2 regions of the Streptomyces sp. NPDC059861 genome follow, and region 1 is predicted to be linked to the other one. Evidence: riboswitches for the same ligand, from Rfam matches in the RefSeq annotation. Region 1 holds a riboswitch; the other holds the start of a gene.
The links. Region 1 has a riboswitch for cyclic di-AMP ahead of ACFV6X_RS25335 (peptidoglycan DD-metalloendopeptidase family protein). Riboswitches for the same ligand answer to the same signal wherever they lie in the genome.
Positions count from the first base shown of each region.

Region 2: another riboswitch for cyclic di-AMP. It lies ahead of ACFV6X_RS23360 (transglycosylase family protein); the one in region 1 lies ahead of ACFV6X_RS25335 (peptidoglycan DD-metalloendopeptidase family protein).

Region 1 covers NZ_JBHWJQ010000031.1:98,042-105,418, reverse strand. The annotation lists gene ACFV6X_RS25355 (aspartate aminotransferase family protein) at 1-1,321, shown strand, start outside; gene ACFV6X_RS25350 (helix-turn-helix domain-containing protein) at 1,408-2,028, shown strand; gene ACFV6X_RS25345 (DUF6126 family protein) at 2,025-2,144, shown strand; gene ACFV6X_RS25340 (tyrosine-protein phosphatase) at 2,172-2,969, opposite strand; cyclic di-AMP (ydaO/yuaA leader) riboswitch at 3,463-3,658, shown strand; gene ACFV6X_RS25335 (peptidoglycan DD-metalloendopeptidase family protein) at 3,663-4,649, shown strand; gene ACFV6X_RS25330 (SGNH/GDSL hydrolase family protein) at 4,877-5,662, shown strand; gene ACFV6X_RS25325 (TetR/AcrR family transcriptional regulator) at 5,791-6,408, opposite strand; gene ACFV6X_RS25320 (Glu/Leu/Phe/Val dehydrogenase dimerization domain-containing protein) at 6,462-7,377, opposite strand, start outside.
Region 2 covers NZ_JBHWJQ010000027.1:98,225-105,601, reverse strand. The annotation lists gene ACFV6X_RS23375 (nucleoside triphosphate pyrophosphohydrolase) at 1-103, shown strand, start outside; gene ACFV6X_RS23370 (cytochrome P450) at 241-1,536, shown strand; gene ACFV6X_RS23365 (transglycosylase family protein) at 1,682-2,767, shown strand; cyclic di-AMP (ydaO/yuaA leader) riboswitch at 2,972-3,151, shown strand; gene ACFV6X_RS23360 (transglycosylase family protein) at 3,155-3,838, shown strand; gene eno (phosphopyruvate hydratase) at 4,132-5,412, shown strand; gene ACFV6X_RS23350 (septum formation initiator family protein) at 5,523-5,999, shown strand; gene ACFV6X_RS23345 (DUF501 domain-containing protein) at 6,040-6,573, shown strand; gene ACFV6X_RS23340 (exopolyphosphatase) at 6,570-7,377, shown strand, end outside.

The sequences.
Region 1 (7,377 bases):
CGCCCGCTACCTCAACCACCAGCTGCCGCGCATGCTGCACACCATCGGCTTCGACAAGGTCTACGAGCGCGCCGAGGGCGCCCACTTCTGGGATGCGGACGGCAACGACTACCTGGACATGCTCGCCGGCTTCGGGGTGATGGGCCTGGGCCGCCACCACCCCGTCGTCCGCAAGGCGCTGCACGACGTCCTGGACGCACAGCTCGCCGACCTCACCCGGTTCGACTGCCAGCCGCTGCCCGGCCTGCTCGCCGAACGACTGCTGGCGCACAGCCCACACCTGGACCGGGTGTTCTTCGGCAACAGCGGGACGGAGGCGGTGGAGACCGCGCTGAAGTTCGCCCGGTTCGTGACCGGCAGGCCCAGGGTCCTGTACTGCGCGCACGCCTTCCACGGCCTGACCACCGGCTCGCTGTCAGTGAACGGTGAGGCGGGCTTCCGGGACGGCTTCGCCCCGCTGCTGCCCGACACCGCCGTACCGCTGGGCGACCTCGACGCCCTCGCACGGGAGGTGAAGAAGGGTGACGTCGCCGCGCTGATCGTGGAGCCGGTCCAGGGCAAGGGCGTGCACGAGGCCCCGCCCGGCTACCTGCGGGCCGCGCAGGACCTGCTGCACCGGCACAAGGCGCTCCTCATCGCCGACGAGGTGCAGACGGGCCTCGGCCGCACCGGCGACTTCTACGCCTACCAGCACGAGGAGGGCGTCGAACCGGATCTGGTCTGCGTGGCGAAGGCGCTCTCCGGCGGCTATGTGCCGGTGGGCGCCACGCTCGGCAAGGACTGGATCTTCAAGAAGGTCTACTCGTCGATGGACCGGGTGCTGGTCCACTCGGCCAGCTTCGGCTCCAACGCGCAGGCCATGGCGGCCGGGCTCGCGGTGCTCTCCGTCATGGAGAGCGAGCAGGTCGTCGCGGGCGTCCGGGCCACGGGCGAACTGCTCAGGTCCCGGCTCGCCGCGCTGGTCGACAAGTACGAGCTGCTCGCGGACGTGCGCGGCCGGGGGCTCATGATCGGCATCGAGTTCGGGCGGCCGCAGTCGCTGAAGCTGCGCAGCCGCTGGGCCGTGCTCCAGGCAGCCCGCAAGGGTCTCTTCGCGCAGATGGTCGTCGTGCCGCTGCTCCAGCGGCACCGGATCCTCACCCAGGTCTCCGGCGACCACCTGGAGGTGATCAAGCTGATCCCGCCGCTGATCATCGGGGAGCGGGAGGTGGACCGGTTCGTGGCGGCCTTCACGGATGTGATGGACGACGCGCACAGCGGGGGCGGGCTGGTGTGGGACTTCGGCAAGACGCTCGTGAAGCAGGCGGTGGCCAACCGCTGACGCGCCGGGTTGGCCGGTGGGATGGCGGGGTTTGCCTCTGAGGCAAGGAATTTGCCCCAGGGGCAAGAATCCGGCTGAATGGAGGCATGAACTCCTCCTCAGAGCTCGGGGCCGAAGCGGCCGGTGTGCTGCCGGTCGTCGCCCCGCAGCTCCGCGACCTGCGCCACCGCGCCTCCCTCACCCTGGAGGCCGCCGCACGTGCGGCCGGACTGTCGCCCGCCCATCTGTCCCGGCTGGAGACCGGGCAGCGCCAGCCCTCGCTGCCGATGCTGCTGGCGCTCGCCCGCATCTACAGTACGACCGTCTCGGAGCTGCTCGGCGAGACGGTCCCCGACCGGGACGCCGTGGTGCGCGCCGCCGACATGGAACCCACTGGCGCGGGCGGCTGGACGTACTGGCAGGCCGGTGCTTCCGGGCGGGGCATGCAGGCACTGCGGGTGCACGTGCCGCACGGCTCGCAGGGCGACGTCGTGCGGATGCACCCCGGTGAGGAGTGGCTGTACGTCCTCACCGGACGGCTGCGGCTGCGCCTCGGGGACGCCGCACACCGGCTCGGCCCGGGCGACAGCGCCCACTTCGACTCACTGACCCCGCACCGCATCGCCGCCCAGGACCCGGGCGGGGTCGACCTCCTCTTCGTCCACACCTTGCTGCAGAGCCCCACGGCCGCGATGTGCCTCGGCCCCGACACGGGAGACACGCCATGAGTGACCTCGAGCAGAAGATTCCCCGGGCCATCTGGGTCCGTCTGCTGATCTACATCGTGGCGGGGCACCTCTTCGCCGCCTTCCTCTACCTGCTGTTCGAGGTCGGGGCCAAGTAGGCGTCGGGGCCGGGCAAGGGCCCGGGGTCAGTCGAGCAGGCGCTCGCGCAGTCGCTCCCGGGTCTCGGGGGTGACGCCGAGCCCCTGTGTCAGGTAGGTGTCGACGTCGCCCCAGGTCTTCCCGATGGTCTCGAACGCCGCTGTCAGGTACTCGGCGCGCGCGTCGAAGAGCGGGCTGAGCAGCTCCATGACCTCCGGAGAGTAGGCCGAGGTCGAGCTGCTGTTGCGGTGCACCTTGTAGCGACGGTGCTTGGCGTTGGACTCCAGGTAGTCGGCGAGGATCGCCTCGCGCTCCACGCCCACCGCGAGCAGCGTGACGGCGATCGACAGGCCGGCGCGGTCCTTGCCCGCCGCGCAGTGCATCAGCGCGGGGACGCTGTCCTCGGCGAGCGCGTGCAGCACCTGGGAGTGCTCGGCGGTGCGCTCCTTGACGATCACGCGGTACGAGGTGATCATCCGGTCCGCCGCCTTGCCGTCGGCCAGGATCTCGCGCAGCTGCTCCACGTCGCCGTCCCGGACCATCTTCCAGAACTCTGCGCCGTCCGCCGGGTCCGTCAGCGGCAGGTTCACGTTGCGCACGCCCGGCAGCTCCACGTCCGGGCCCTCCAGCTTCTGGTCCGCGGCGTTGCGGAAGTCGAAGATCGTGTGCAGCCCCAGGGACGCCAGGAACGTGGCGTCCTCCGCGGTGGCGTGCGCGAGGTGGCCGCTGCGGAACAGCACTCCGTGCCGCACCCGGCGCCCGTCCACCGTCGGCAGTCCGCCCACGTCACGGAAGTTGCGCACTCCGGCCAGTTCGGGCTCGGTCGACGGCACCTGCTGCGTCACGGGGGCTCCCTCCCATCGGCCCCGCCGGCGCGGCTCGTCGACGGGCACGTCCTTGACGATACGACACGCGTTCCCGCGCGAATGAGGTGTCCACAGGTGGTCACCGGGAGTTGGAGCGGTTGTCCACGGGCCAGGCAGGTGGCTCCCCCGATCGGGTAACGGGCCGGGCGGAGTGGACGTCAGGAGGGTGAATGAAGGGGAACGGCGGCTTCTCGCTATATCTGCCCCTTCTGTCCTAATTAGCCATTTCCTTCCAACTCGCCGTGAAATGCGGAAACCTGGAGCAGGGTCACGTGAGCAGCGTCATATCCGTGACCGAGCGTCGTTCGTCATGTTCACGTAATTCACATGCCTTCAAGGGCGTTTATGGAATTCACACGCGCCCCAATGCACGGAGTGTGACCGGAATTCGGGCGAACGGATCACGAAAACGGCGTTCCGGTGGAACCTCTTGCTTGTCCCATTGCGTCTTGGTCGCTTACGTTCCACCCGATCCGGACGGACGCCGAATCCTGCCGCCGCCCGGTGCCCGCGCTAACTCACCCGTGTTCGGCAGGAGCGGGGGACCCACAGGTAGAACTGCCTGTTCCGGTCTCCGGAACGGCTTGGGGTAAAGCCGCGTCCCACACGCGGCCGGACATCTCCAGTCCGCACCCGACAGCTCACCTCGCAGGCACCGGAGAGGAATTCGCCATGCCCGCCAAGGGTAAGCACCGCCGTCCGAAGACCCAGCGCTTCACTCGCTCCATCGCCGTCGCCGGAACCGGTGGCGCCGCGCTCGCCCTTCCGCTGATGGGGGCCGCCGGCGCCCACGCCGCCACTCCCCAGTCCGCCGCGGAAAAGGCCGTCTCGTCGATCCCGACCCAGAAGACGGCCGTTCAGCAGCAGTCCGCCGAAAAGCAGTCCGCCGCCCAGGAGTCGGGTGCCCGGACGTATTCCGTGAGGGTGGGCGACTACCTCTCGAAGATCGCCGAAGAGCAGAATGTCAGCGGTGGCTGGCAGCGGCTCTACGAGGACAACCGGGAAGCGGTCGGCGAGAATCCCTCGCTCATCCACCCCGGCCTGAAGCTCGCGATAGGCGAGAAGGGCGAGGCGGGCGGCGACAAGCCGGCTTCCTCTTCCTCCGAGTCCTCCTCCGACTCCTCGGCCGAGTCGTCGGCGGCGAAGACGTCGCAGTCCTCGGACGAGTCCGAGCCGGCGGCGGAGGCTCCCGAGTCCGCCGCGGCCGAGGCCCCGGCCGCCGCCCAGGCCGCGGACTCCGCCGCCTCCACCGGCTTCACCGCCCCCGTGGACGGCGCCGGCATCGGCACCGCCTATCGCGTGGCGGGCAGCATGTGGTCCAGCGGCTACCACACCGGCGTCGACTTCGCCGCGGCGAGCGGCACCCCGCTCAAGGCGGTCGGCGAGGGCACGGTCGTCTCGGCGGGCTGGGCCGGCTCGTACGGAAACCAGGTCGTCATCAAGCTCGCCGACGGCTACTACGCCCAGTACGCCCACCTGTCCTCGCTCTCCGTCTCCAGCGGTCAGACCGTGACCGCGGGCCAGCAGATCGGCCTGTCGGGCTCGACCGGCAACTCCACCGGCCCGCACCTGCACTTCGAGATCCGCACCACGCCGGACTACGGCTCGGACGTCGACCCGGTCGCCTACCTCTCCTCCAAGGGCGTCTCGATCGGCTGACGCACGCGTCGCCCGCAGACCACCGAAGGCCGGATCCCATCCACGGGTCCGGCCTTCGGCGTCGGCGGTGCCGTCCTCGGCCATCAGGCCTTATTCCGCAATTGACCAATCCTTTGGCCGTGGCCTTTCTCACCGTCCGTCAACCCCTTCCTACGGTCGCGTAGGTCACATTCGAAGGGGAATCATGTCCCGACGTGGCAGACGATTCGAAGAGTGGCAGCAGATCAGTGATCGGGTCGTACGTGGCGGTGGGGGACAGCTTCACCGAGGGCGTCGGCGACCCCGGCCCCGACGGGGCGTTCGTCGGCTGGGCCGACCGGTTCGCCGTACTGCTCGCGGACCGCCGACCCGAGGGCGACTTCCAGTACACCAACCTCGCCGTGCGCGGCAGACTGCTCGACCAGATCGTGGCGGAGCAGGTCCCGAGGGCCGCCGAACTGGCGCCGGACCTGGCCTCGTTCTGCGCCGGCGGCAACGACATCATCCGGCCGGGCACCGACCCGGACGACGTGGCGGAGCGCTTCGAGCGTGGGGTCGCGGCGCTGACCGCCACCGTGGGCACCGTCCTGGTGACCACCGGCTTCGACACCCGGGGCGTCCCCCTGCTGAGGCATCTGCGCGGCAAGATCGCCACCTACAACGGGCATGTGCGGGCCATCGCCGACCGGTACGGCTGCCCGGTGCTCGACCTGTGGTCGCTCAAGTCCGTCCAGGACCGCCGAGCCTGGGACCACGACCGGCTGCACCTGTCGCCCGAGGGGCACACGCGTGTGGCGCTGCGTGCCGGTCAGGCCCTGCGCCTCGCCGTCCCCGCCGACCCGGAGCAGCCCTGGCCGCCGCTCCCGCCGCGCGGCGCCTTCGACGTGCGCCGGGACGACGTCCACTGGGCGCGTGAGTATCTGGTGCCGTGGATCGGCCGTCGGCTGCGGGGCGAATCGTCGGGCGACCATGTCACCGCCAAGGGCGTGCTGTCGCCGGACGACATCAAGATGCGGATCGCGTCGGTGGCTTGAGGGCCGCCCCGCGGCGACCTCGTGGTGCCGTGCCCAAAGCGGGCCGGTCCGGCTCCCGGCCGGTTCGGGCCGTGACGGGCGCGGACCACGGGATCATATGCCGCAAAGCAGGTGAAACGGGCGGACGGTCACTGCTGTTGGGTCGCCGGCACCTCTGTCAGCCCCAGTTCCCGGGCCAGCGCCTCGTCCACCCACTCCTGCGCACGCGCGCGTGACACGGCTCCCGCGTAGGACGTGATCTGCACGGCGAGCCCGTCGAGCAGGGCCGTCAGGCGCAGGGCCGCGCCCATGGGGTCGGGGCAGCGGAACTCGCCCGCCGCCACACCCTCGGCGATGACCTCGGCGATGGCCGCCTTCCAGCGCTTGTCGAGGTCCTGCGTGACCTCCCGCAGCGCGGGCTCGCGCGGCGCCGCCGCCCAGCCCTCGATCCACAGCCGCCAGCCCTTGGCCTGGCCCGTCGGCGCGTACCAGCGCACCGCCGACCGCAGCCGGCGCTGGGCCGTCGTGCGCCGGCCGAGCAGCTTGGAAAGGTGGGCGAGATCGTCCTCGGCCGCGTACGCGAACGCGGCGGCGACCAGCTTCTCCTTCGTGGAGAAGTGGTACAGCACCAGCGCGTTGCTCACGCCGAGCGCGGACGCGACATCGGCGATCCGCACCGCCGCCACGCCCCGCACCTCGATCTGTGCCACGGCGGCACGCAACAACTCCTCGCGCCGCTCCGCCACGCTCAACCGCACTCTCGCCACCCCGTCACCCTAACGGGCCACGTCCGGACGGCGGCCGGGCGGTGACCTCCCCGTCAGCGGTACGACCCGAAGCGCTCCGTGAGCAGCGGCAGCCGGTCACCGGCGAGGGCGTGCGCGGCCGCACGCGGCGTGCTCCCGTCGGCCTCCGCACGGGCCAGCACCAGGTCGGTCAGGGCGCGCATCGAGCGCCGCGTGTACGCGAACGCCTCCTGCGCGTCCGCGCCGATGTCGCCGAACAGCGTCCACCACCACCAGGCGTTCGTCCCCGAGTTGACCACCACGTCGGGCAGCACCGTGACCCCGCGCGCGGTGAGCAGTGCCTCCGCCTCGGGCACGACCGGCATGTTGGCGGCCTCGACGATCCAGCGGGCGGTGATCCGCTCCTGGTCCGCGGCGCCGATCGCGTACGAGACGGCGGCGGGCACCAGCACCTCGGCGTCGGTGGCCGGCCAGGCGTCGCCGGGAAGTTCGAGGAGGCCGGGCCGCAGCGCCGAGCGGTCCACCGTGCCGTACGCGTCCCGGGCGGCGAGCAGTTCGTCGACGTCGAGTCCCGCCGGATCGGCGATCGTGCCTCGGACGTCGGCGACGGCCACCACCGTGAGGCCCGCGCGCGCGAGGAAGCGTGCCGTCGCGCCGCCCATGGTGCCCAGGCCCTGTACGGCGACCCGGGTGCCCGCGTAGGGCACGCCGGCCCGGTCCAGGGCGGCGAGCACCGACTCCGCCACCCCGCAGCCGCCGACCAGCTCGCCCAGCCCGATCCCGTCCACCTCCACCGCGAACGCGTCGGCGAGCCGCCGCCGGGCCGCCGCCTCGTCGTCGAGCAGCGGATACACGGCCTGGATCGACGAGACCAGCCCCACCTCGGCGGCGGCCCGGTCCACCAGGTCCTGGGTCAGGCCGAGGTCCTCGCCGGTGGTCCAGAAGGCCTCTATGTACGGCCGCACGGCCCGCAGGTAGCGCACGAGCAGC
Region 2 (7,377 bases), on a different contig from region 1:
GATACGCGCCGAGGCGGAGGGCGCGGACCCGGAGGCGGCCCTGCGCGCGGCGGCCCGCGCCTACCGGGACGCGGTGCGCGCGGCCGAGGGGGCCGAAGCCTAGGGGCCGTTGCCCGAACGGGCGGGCCCGAGGTGTGGGGGCCGGTGCGGCGGGGGAGTTGGAGCTGCTCAAGGAGGCGCTGCTGCGGGCGGCCGGCGCCTGCGCGGCACGAGGACCACGCCGCCGGATAACGTCAGGGAGTGACCGACCAGCACCACCCCGACCCGCACGCGCCCGCCTCCACCCCGGCGCCCGAACTCTTCACCTGGGAGTTCGCGACCGACCCCTACCCCGCCTACGCCTGGCTGCGTGAGCACGCGCCCGTGCACCGGACCAGGCTGCCCAGCGGGGTGGAGGCCTGGCTGGTCACCCGTTACGCCGACGCCAAGCAGGCCCTCGCCGACCAGCGGCTGTCCAAGAACCCGGCACACCACGACGAGCCCGCGCACGCCAAGGGGAAGACCGGTATTCCCGGCGAGCGCAAGGCCGAGTTGATGACGCATCTGCTCAACATCGATCCGCCGGACCACACCCGGCTGCGGCGGCTGGTCTCGAAGGCGTTCACCCCGCGCCGCGTCGCCGAGTTCGCCCCGCGCGTGCAGGAGCTCACCGACGACCTCATCGCCCGGTTCGCCCGCGACGGCTCCGCCGACCTCATCCACGACTTCGCCTTCCCGCTCCCCATCTACGCCATCTGCGACCTGCTCGGCGTCCCCCGCGAGGACCAGGACGACTTCCGGGACTGGGCGGGCATGATGATCCGGCACGGCGGAGGACCGCGGGGCGGGGTCGCGCGGTCCGTGAAGAAGATGCGGGGCTATCTCGCGGACCTCATCCACCGCAAGCGCGAGTCCCTCCCCGCCGAGCCCGGCCCGGCCGAGGACCTCATCTCCGGCCTCATCCGCGCCTCCGACCACGGCGAGCACCTCACCGAGAACGAGGCGGCGGCGATGGCGTTCATCCTCCTGTTCGCCGGTTTCGAGACGACCGTGAACCTCATCGGCAACGGCACCTTCGCCCTTCTCACCCACCCCGGCCAACGCGCCCTTCTCCAAGGGTCCTTGGCGCGCGGCGAACGCGCCCTGCTGGAAACCGGCGTCGAGGAACTCCTGCGCTACGACGGTCCCGTCGAGCTCGCCACCTGGCGCTTCGCCACCGAGCCGCTCACCATCGGCGGTCAGGACATCGCACCCGGCGACCCCGTCCTCGTCGTACTCGCCGCCGCGGACCGGGATCCGGAGCGGTTCGCGGACCCGGACGCCCTCGACCTCGCCCGCCGCGACAACCAGCACCTCGGGTACGGCCACGGCCTCCACTACTGCCTCGGCGCGCCCCTGGCCCGCCTGGAGGGCCGGACCGCGCTCGCCACGCTCCTCACCCGGCTCCCGGACCTGCGGCTCGCGGTGGATCCGGGCGAACTTCGGTGGCGGGGCGGGCTCATCATGCGGGGACTGCGGACGCTGCCGGTGGAGTTCACGCCCGTGCGGAAAACGTGACGCACTTTCAACTATGTGATCTTCACGTGATCTGTGCGGCATTAACTTGTGACAAGTGATCGTCTGCCTATACGTTCACCCATCAGCGCGGCCTCCCGGCTTCACCGGCCGCGCAGGTCCCCGCTGTCACGCGAAAGGTCCCCGTATGCTCTCCGGGAACGGTCGTCACCGTCGCCCCCGCCAGGCGCCCGCACTCGTCGTCGCCGCCGGTGTGACCGGCTCCGCCATCGCCATCCCCCTCCTTGCCGCCTCCGGTGCGAGCGCGGCAAGCGGGACGACCTGGGACCGCGTCGCGGAGTGCGAGACCGGCGGCTCCTGGAGCGCCGACACGGGCAACGGCTACTACGGCGGGCTGCAACTCTCCCAGCAGGACTGGGAGAAGCACGGCGGCCTCACCTACGCCGCGAGCGCGGACCAGGCCAGCCGTTCGCAGCAGATCGCCGTCGCCGAGAAGGTTCTGGCGGACCAGGGCGTCGGCGCGTGGGCGACCTGCGGCCCGCTGGTGGGGCTCGACGTGGACTCCGAGTCGGCCGCGGTCGACACGGGTGTGGTCGGTGACGCGTCCAGTACGCCGTCGCATACGAGATCCAGCGATTCGGGCAGTATGTCCCGCTCGCTCGGATTGTCCAACTCGTCCGGCGGCGCCCACGCCGGCGACTCCGGCCGCGATGGCGACGCGAACGGGTCCAGCAGCTCCAAGGGCACCGACGGGTCCAAGGGGTCCGGCGCGTCCACGGGTTCCACCAGTCCCACGAACTCCGGGAATCCCACGGAATCAGGTGAATCCACCCCGTCCGGCGACTCCAGCTCGCCGGGTGTCGGTGACTCGACCTCGCCCGGCTCCAGCGAATCCCCCGAATCGGGCGAATCCTCCTCAAGTTCCCCGTCCTCCGGCGTGCCTTCGAGTGCGCCGAGCACCTCGAGCCTCACGGATGTGGGCCTCCTCGGCTCCGGCAAGCACCGGGGAAGCAGCGCCGAGGAGGGCGGCGACCGCGCCGGCGGGTCCGCCGGGCGCCACGCCTCGCGGGACGGTGCCACCGCCCGTGCGGCCGGCGACGAGGCCTACACGGTCCGGGACGGCGACACGCTCTGGAGCATCGCCGACTCCCATGGCGTGCAAGGCGGATGGGCCGCGCTGTATGTCGTCAACAAGGAAGCCCTCGGCGGCGACCCCCACCACATCTTCCCCGGTCAGACGCTGGACGTAGGCGCGGAGCCGGCTGGCAGGTAGGCGGGAAACGGCCCGGGAACAGCGGGAGTTCGCGTCACACTTCGAGTCGAATGTCCGATTTGGCGAAAGTGTGGGATGAGTCTCAGAAGCCCTGATCGTCTTTGAAATTCCGTCGATCGCCTGTCTACGGTCATCACCGCTCGCCAACACGAGCCCCGGTTGCCGCAACGCCGAATCCTGCCAGCGGCCGCCCGGGAACAGTCGTCGCGTAAAGCGCCGTAGGCAGGAGCGGGGGACCCAAGGTAAGTGCCGGGCCCGGCAGTTGAGGAGACTCAGCGCCGGAACCGGCTTGGGGTGAAGCCACGCCTCCCAGGGAGGTGTGGCCGGGCAACTCAACCGGCCCGAACCCGACAGCTCACCTCGCAGGCGTCGGTGAGGGGATCAACCATGCTGTTTTCCAGCAAGGGCAAGCACCGTCGTCCGTCCAGGACCGTTCGCGCCATCGCCGCGGTCGGCGTCACCGGTGCCGCCGCCGTCGCCGCCCCGCTGATGGCGGCCGGCAGCGCATCCGCCGCCACGGCCTCCGAGTGGGACGCCGTCGCCCAGTGCGAGTCCGGTGGCAACTGGTCCATCAACACCGGCAACGGTTACTACGGCGGTCTGCAGTTCTCCGCCTCGACCTGGGCCGCGTACGGCGGCACGCAGTTCGCCGGCACGGCCGACCAGGCCTCCAAGGAGCAGCAGATCCAGATCGCCGAGAAGGTGCTCGCGGGTCAGGGCAAGGGCGCCTGGCCGGTCTGCGGCACGGGCCTGTCGAACGCCGCCTACGCCGGCGGCGGCTCCGCCGCGAACGAGTCGCAGAGCACCGACACCGGCACGCGTGCGACCGAGGAGCAGCCGGCTTCGCGTTCCGCGGAGCGTCCGGCCGCGAAGGAGACGGTCACCACGCCGACCGGCGACAAGGTGAAGAAGGGCGACGGCGAGTACAAGGTCGTCGAGGGTGACACCCTCAGCACCATCGCCGCCGAGCACGACGTCAAGGGCGGCTGGGAGAAGCTGTTCCAGCTGAACAAGGACATCGTCGAGGACGCCGACCTCATCTTCCCGGGTCAGCAGCTGCACCTGAAGTAGAACGGTTCGCCGCCGACCCGCCGGAGGCCCCAGAGGCTCCCGTGAGGGTCACCCCCGTCCCCACGGGCTCCCCGCCCCGGTGCGTCCTCCCCCGTACGCACCGGGGCGGGGCTTTTCGTGTCCCGCTTCCCGCGCGGTGCACCCCCGTCTTTGTTTCGTTCGGAAACAATTTACTCTCGGTTCCGTCCACGAGATGGGCGACCGGCTGGCCGATCGCACGGAGCCGGTTAGGCTCGTCTCGCAGAGCCGCCGCGGTCCTGCTCAATAGCGTCACATCCACGAAGGAGATGCTCGTGCCGTCCATCGACGTCGTCGTAGCCCGGGAAATCCTGGACTCCCGAGGCAACCCCACGGTCGAGGTCGAGGTCGGCCTCGACGACGGCAGCACGGGTCGTGCCGCCGTTCCGTCCGGCGCTTCCACCGGCGCCTTCGAGGCCATCGAGCTCCGCGACGGCGACCCCAACCGCTACCTCGGCAAGGGCGTCGAGAAGGCCGTCCTGGCCGTCATCGAGCAGATCGGCCCGGAGCTCGTCGGCTACGACGCCACCGAGCAGCGCCTGATCGACCAGGCGATGTTCGACCTGGACGCCACCGACAACAAGGGCTCCCTCGGCGCCAACGCCATCCTCGGCGTCTCGCTCGCCGTCGCGCACGCCGCCTCCGAGGCCAGCGACCTGCCGCTGTTCCGCTACCTGGGCGGCCCCAACGCGCACCTGCTGCCGGTGCCGATGATGAACATCCTGAACGGCGGCTCGCACGCCGACTCCAACGTGGACATCCAGGAGTTCATGATCGCCCCGATCGGCGCGGAGTCCTTCTCCGAGGCCCTGCGCTGGGGCACCGAGGTCTACCACACCCTCAAGAAGGTGCTGAAGGGCAAGGGCCTGGCCACCGGCCTCGGCGACGAGGGCGGCTTCGCCCCGAACCTCGGCTCCAACCGCGAGGCCCTCGACCTCATCCTGGAGGCCATCAACGAGGCCGGCTACACCCCCGGCGAGCAGATCGCCCTCGCCCTCGACGTGGCCGCGTCCGAGTTCTACAAGGACGGCGTCTACACCTTCGAGGGCAAGGACCGCACGGCCGCCGAGATGACCGAGTACTACGCGGAGCTCGTCGACGCGTACCCGCTCGTCTCCATCGAGGACCCGCTGTTCGAGGACGACTGGGAGGGCTGGAAGACCATCACCGAGAAGCTCGGTGACAAGGTCCAGCTCGTCGGCGACGACCTGTTCGTCACCAACCCGGAGCGCCTGGCCCGCGGCATCGAGGAAGGCGCCGCCAACGCCCTGCTGGTCAAGGTCAACCAGATCGGCTCCCTGACCGAGACCCTGGACGCCGTCGAGCTGGCCCAGCGCAGCGGCTTCAAGTGCATGATGTCCCACCGCTCCGGCGAGACCGAGGACGTCACCATCGCCGACCTCGCCGTCGCCACCAACTGCGGCCAGATCAAGACCGGCGCCCCGGCCCGCTCCGAGCGCGTCGCCAAGTACAACCAGCTGCTGCGCATCGAGGAGATCCTCGACGACGCCGCGGTGTACGCCGGCCGCAGCGCCTTCCCCCGCTTCAAGGGCTGAGCGACGCCCTCGTAGGAAGCGTCGTACGTACGTCCCCGCACCCGGTCCCGTACCGTGTGCGGGGACGTACGCGCGTGTGCATCACGCAGGCATGGGGAGGCGAGAGCCAGATGGCCGTGAAGGAACGGGACCGTTTCTCCACCGCGACCAGGCTCAGGCTGCTGGGCGAGCAGACCGCGGCCCGTGTCTACCGCTCCCAGACCCGCCGCCAGGCCCGCCGCTCCCGGCTGACCGGCCGCGCGGCCCTGCTCGCCCTCGTCGTCTGCTCACTGGTCGTCGCGCTCGCCTATCCGATAAGGCAGTACGTCGCCCAGCGCGCCGAGATCGCCGACCTGCGGGAGCAGAAGCAGCGGGCCGAGGCGCGGGTCGAGGAACTGCGCGACCTCAAGGCACGCTGGCAGGACGACGCGTACGCGGAGCAGCAGATCCGGCAGCGGCTGCACTACGTGATGCCGGGCGAGACCGGCTACGTCGTGATCGACCCGGACGCGGCCCGGCAGTCGCGCACCGACCAGGGCACGACCGACCGCCCCTGGTACGCGAACGTCTGGGACGGGGTCGACAAGTCCGACGCCGCCCACCATTGAGCCGGACGCCTCCGGCCGGTGAACGTACAGAGAGACAGGTATGGAAACGCCCCCGCCGCCCACCCCGCGCACCGAGCCCACCGACGCCGACGTCGAGGCCTTCAAGCAGCAGCTCGGGCGGCCGCCGCGCGGACTGCGCGCGATCGCGCACCGATGCCCGTGCGGGCAGCCGGACGTCGTGGAGACGGCCCCCCGGCTGCCCGACGGCACACCCTTCCCGACGCTCTACTACCTGACGTGCCCGCGGGCCTCGTCGGCCATCGGCACGCTGGAGGCCGAGGGCGTCATGAAGGAGATGACGGCCCGGCTGGAGACCGACCCGGAGCTGGCCTCCGCGTACCGCGCCGCGCACGAGGACTACGTCCGGCGCCGGGACGAGATCGAGGAGCTGAAGAACTTCCCGAGTGCGGGCGGCATGCCGGACCGGGTGAAGTGCCTGCACGTGCTCGTCGCGCACAGCCTGGCCGCCGGACCGGGCGTCAACCCGCTCGGCGACGAGGCCCTGGCGATGCTGCCGGAGTGGTGGCGCAAGGGCGCGTGCGTGACCATGGCCGACGAGGAGGACGGCAAGTGACGCGCGTGGCCGCCATCGACTGCGGTACGAACTCCATCCGGCTCCTGGTCGCCGACGTGGATCCGGCGACCGGTGAACTGGCCGACCTGGACCGCCGGATGACCATCGTGCGGCTCGGCCAGGGCGTCGACCGCACCGGACGGCTGGCCCCCGAGGCGCTCGAGCGGACCTTCGCGGCCTGCCGTGAGTACGCCGGGGTCATCAAGGAGCACGGCGCCGAGCGGGTCCGCTTCGTCGCCACCTCCGCCTCCCGGGACGCCGAGAACCGGGACGAGTTCGTGCGCGGGGTGGTGGAGATCCTCGGCGTCGAGCCCGAGGTCGTCACCGGCGACGAGGAGGCCGAGCTCTCCTTCGTCGGCGCGACCAAGGAGCTGACGGGGCGCGCGGATGTGCACCGGCCCTATCTCGTGGTGGACATCGGCGGCGGCTCGACCGAGTTCGTCGTCGGCGAGGACCATGTCCGCGCGGCCCGCTCGGTCGACGTCGGCTGTGTCCGGATGACCGAGCGCCATCTGGTCCGGGACGGCGTGGTGTCCGACCCGCCGGCCGAGGAGCAGATCGCGGCGATGCGCGCGGACATCGAGGCCGCCCTCGACCTGGCCGAGAAGACGGTGCCGCTGCGTGAGGCCAGGACGCTGGTGGGGCTGGCGGGTTCGGTCACCACGGTGGCGGCGATCGCCCTGGACCTGGCCGAGTACGACTCGGCCCGCATCCACCACTCCCGGATCGGCCGGGACCGGGTCCGCGAGATCACCGAGTGGCTGCTGCACTCCACCCACGCCGAGCGCGCCGCCGTCGCGTCCA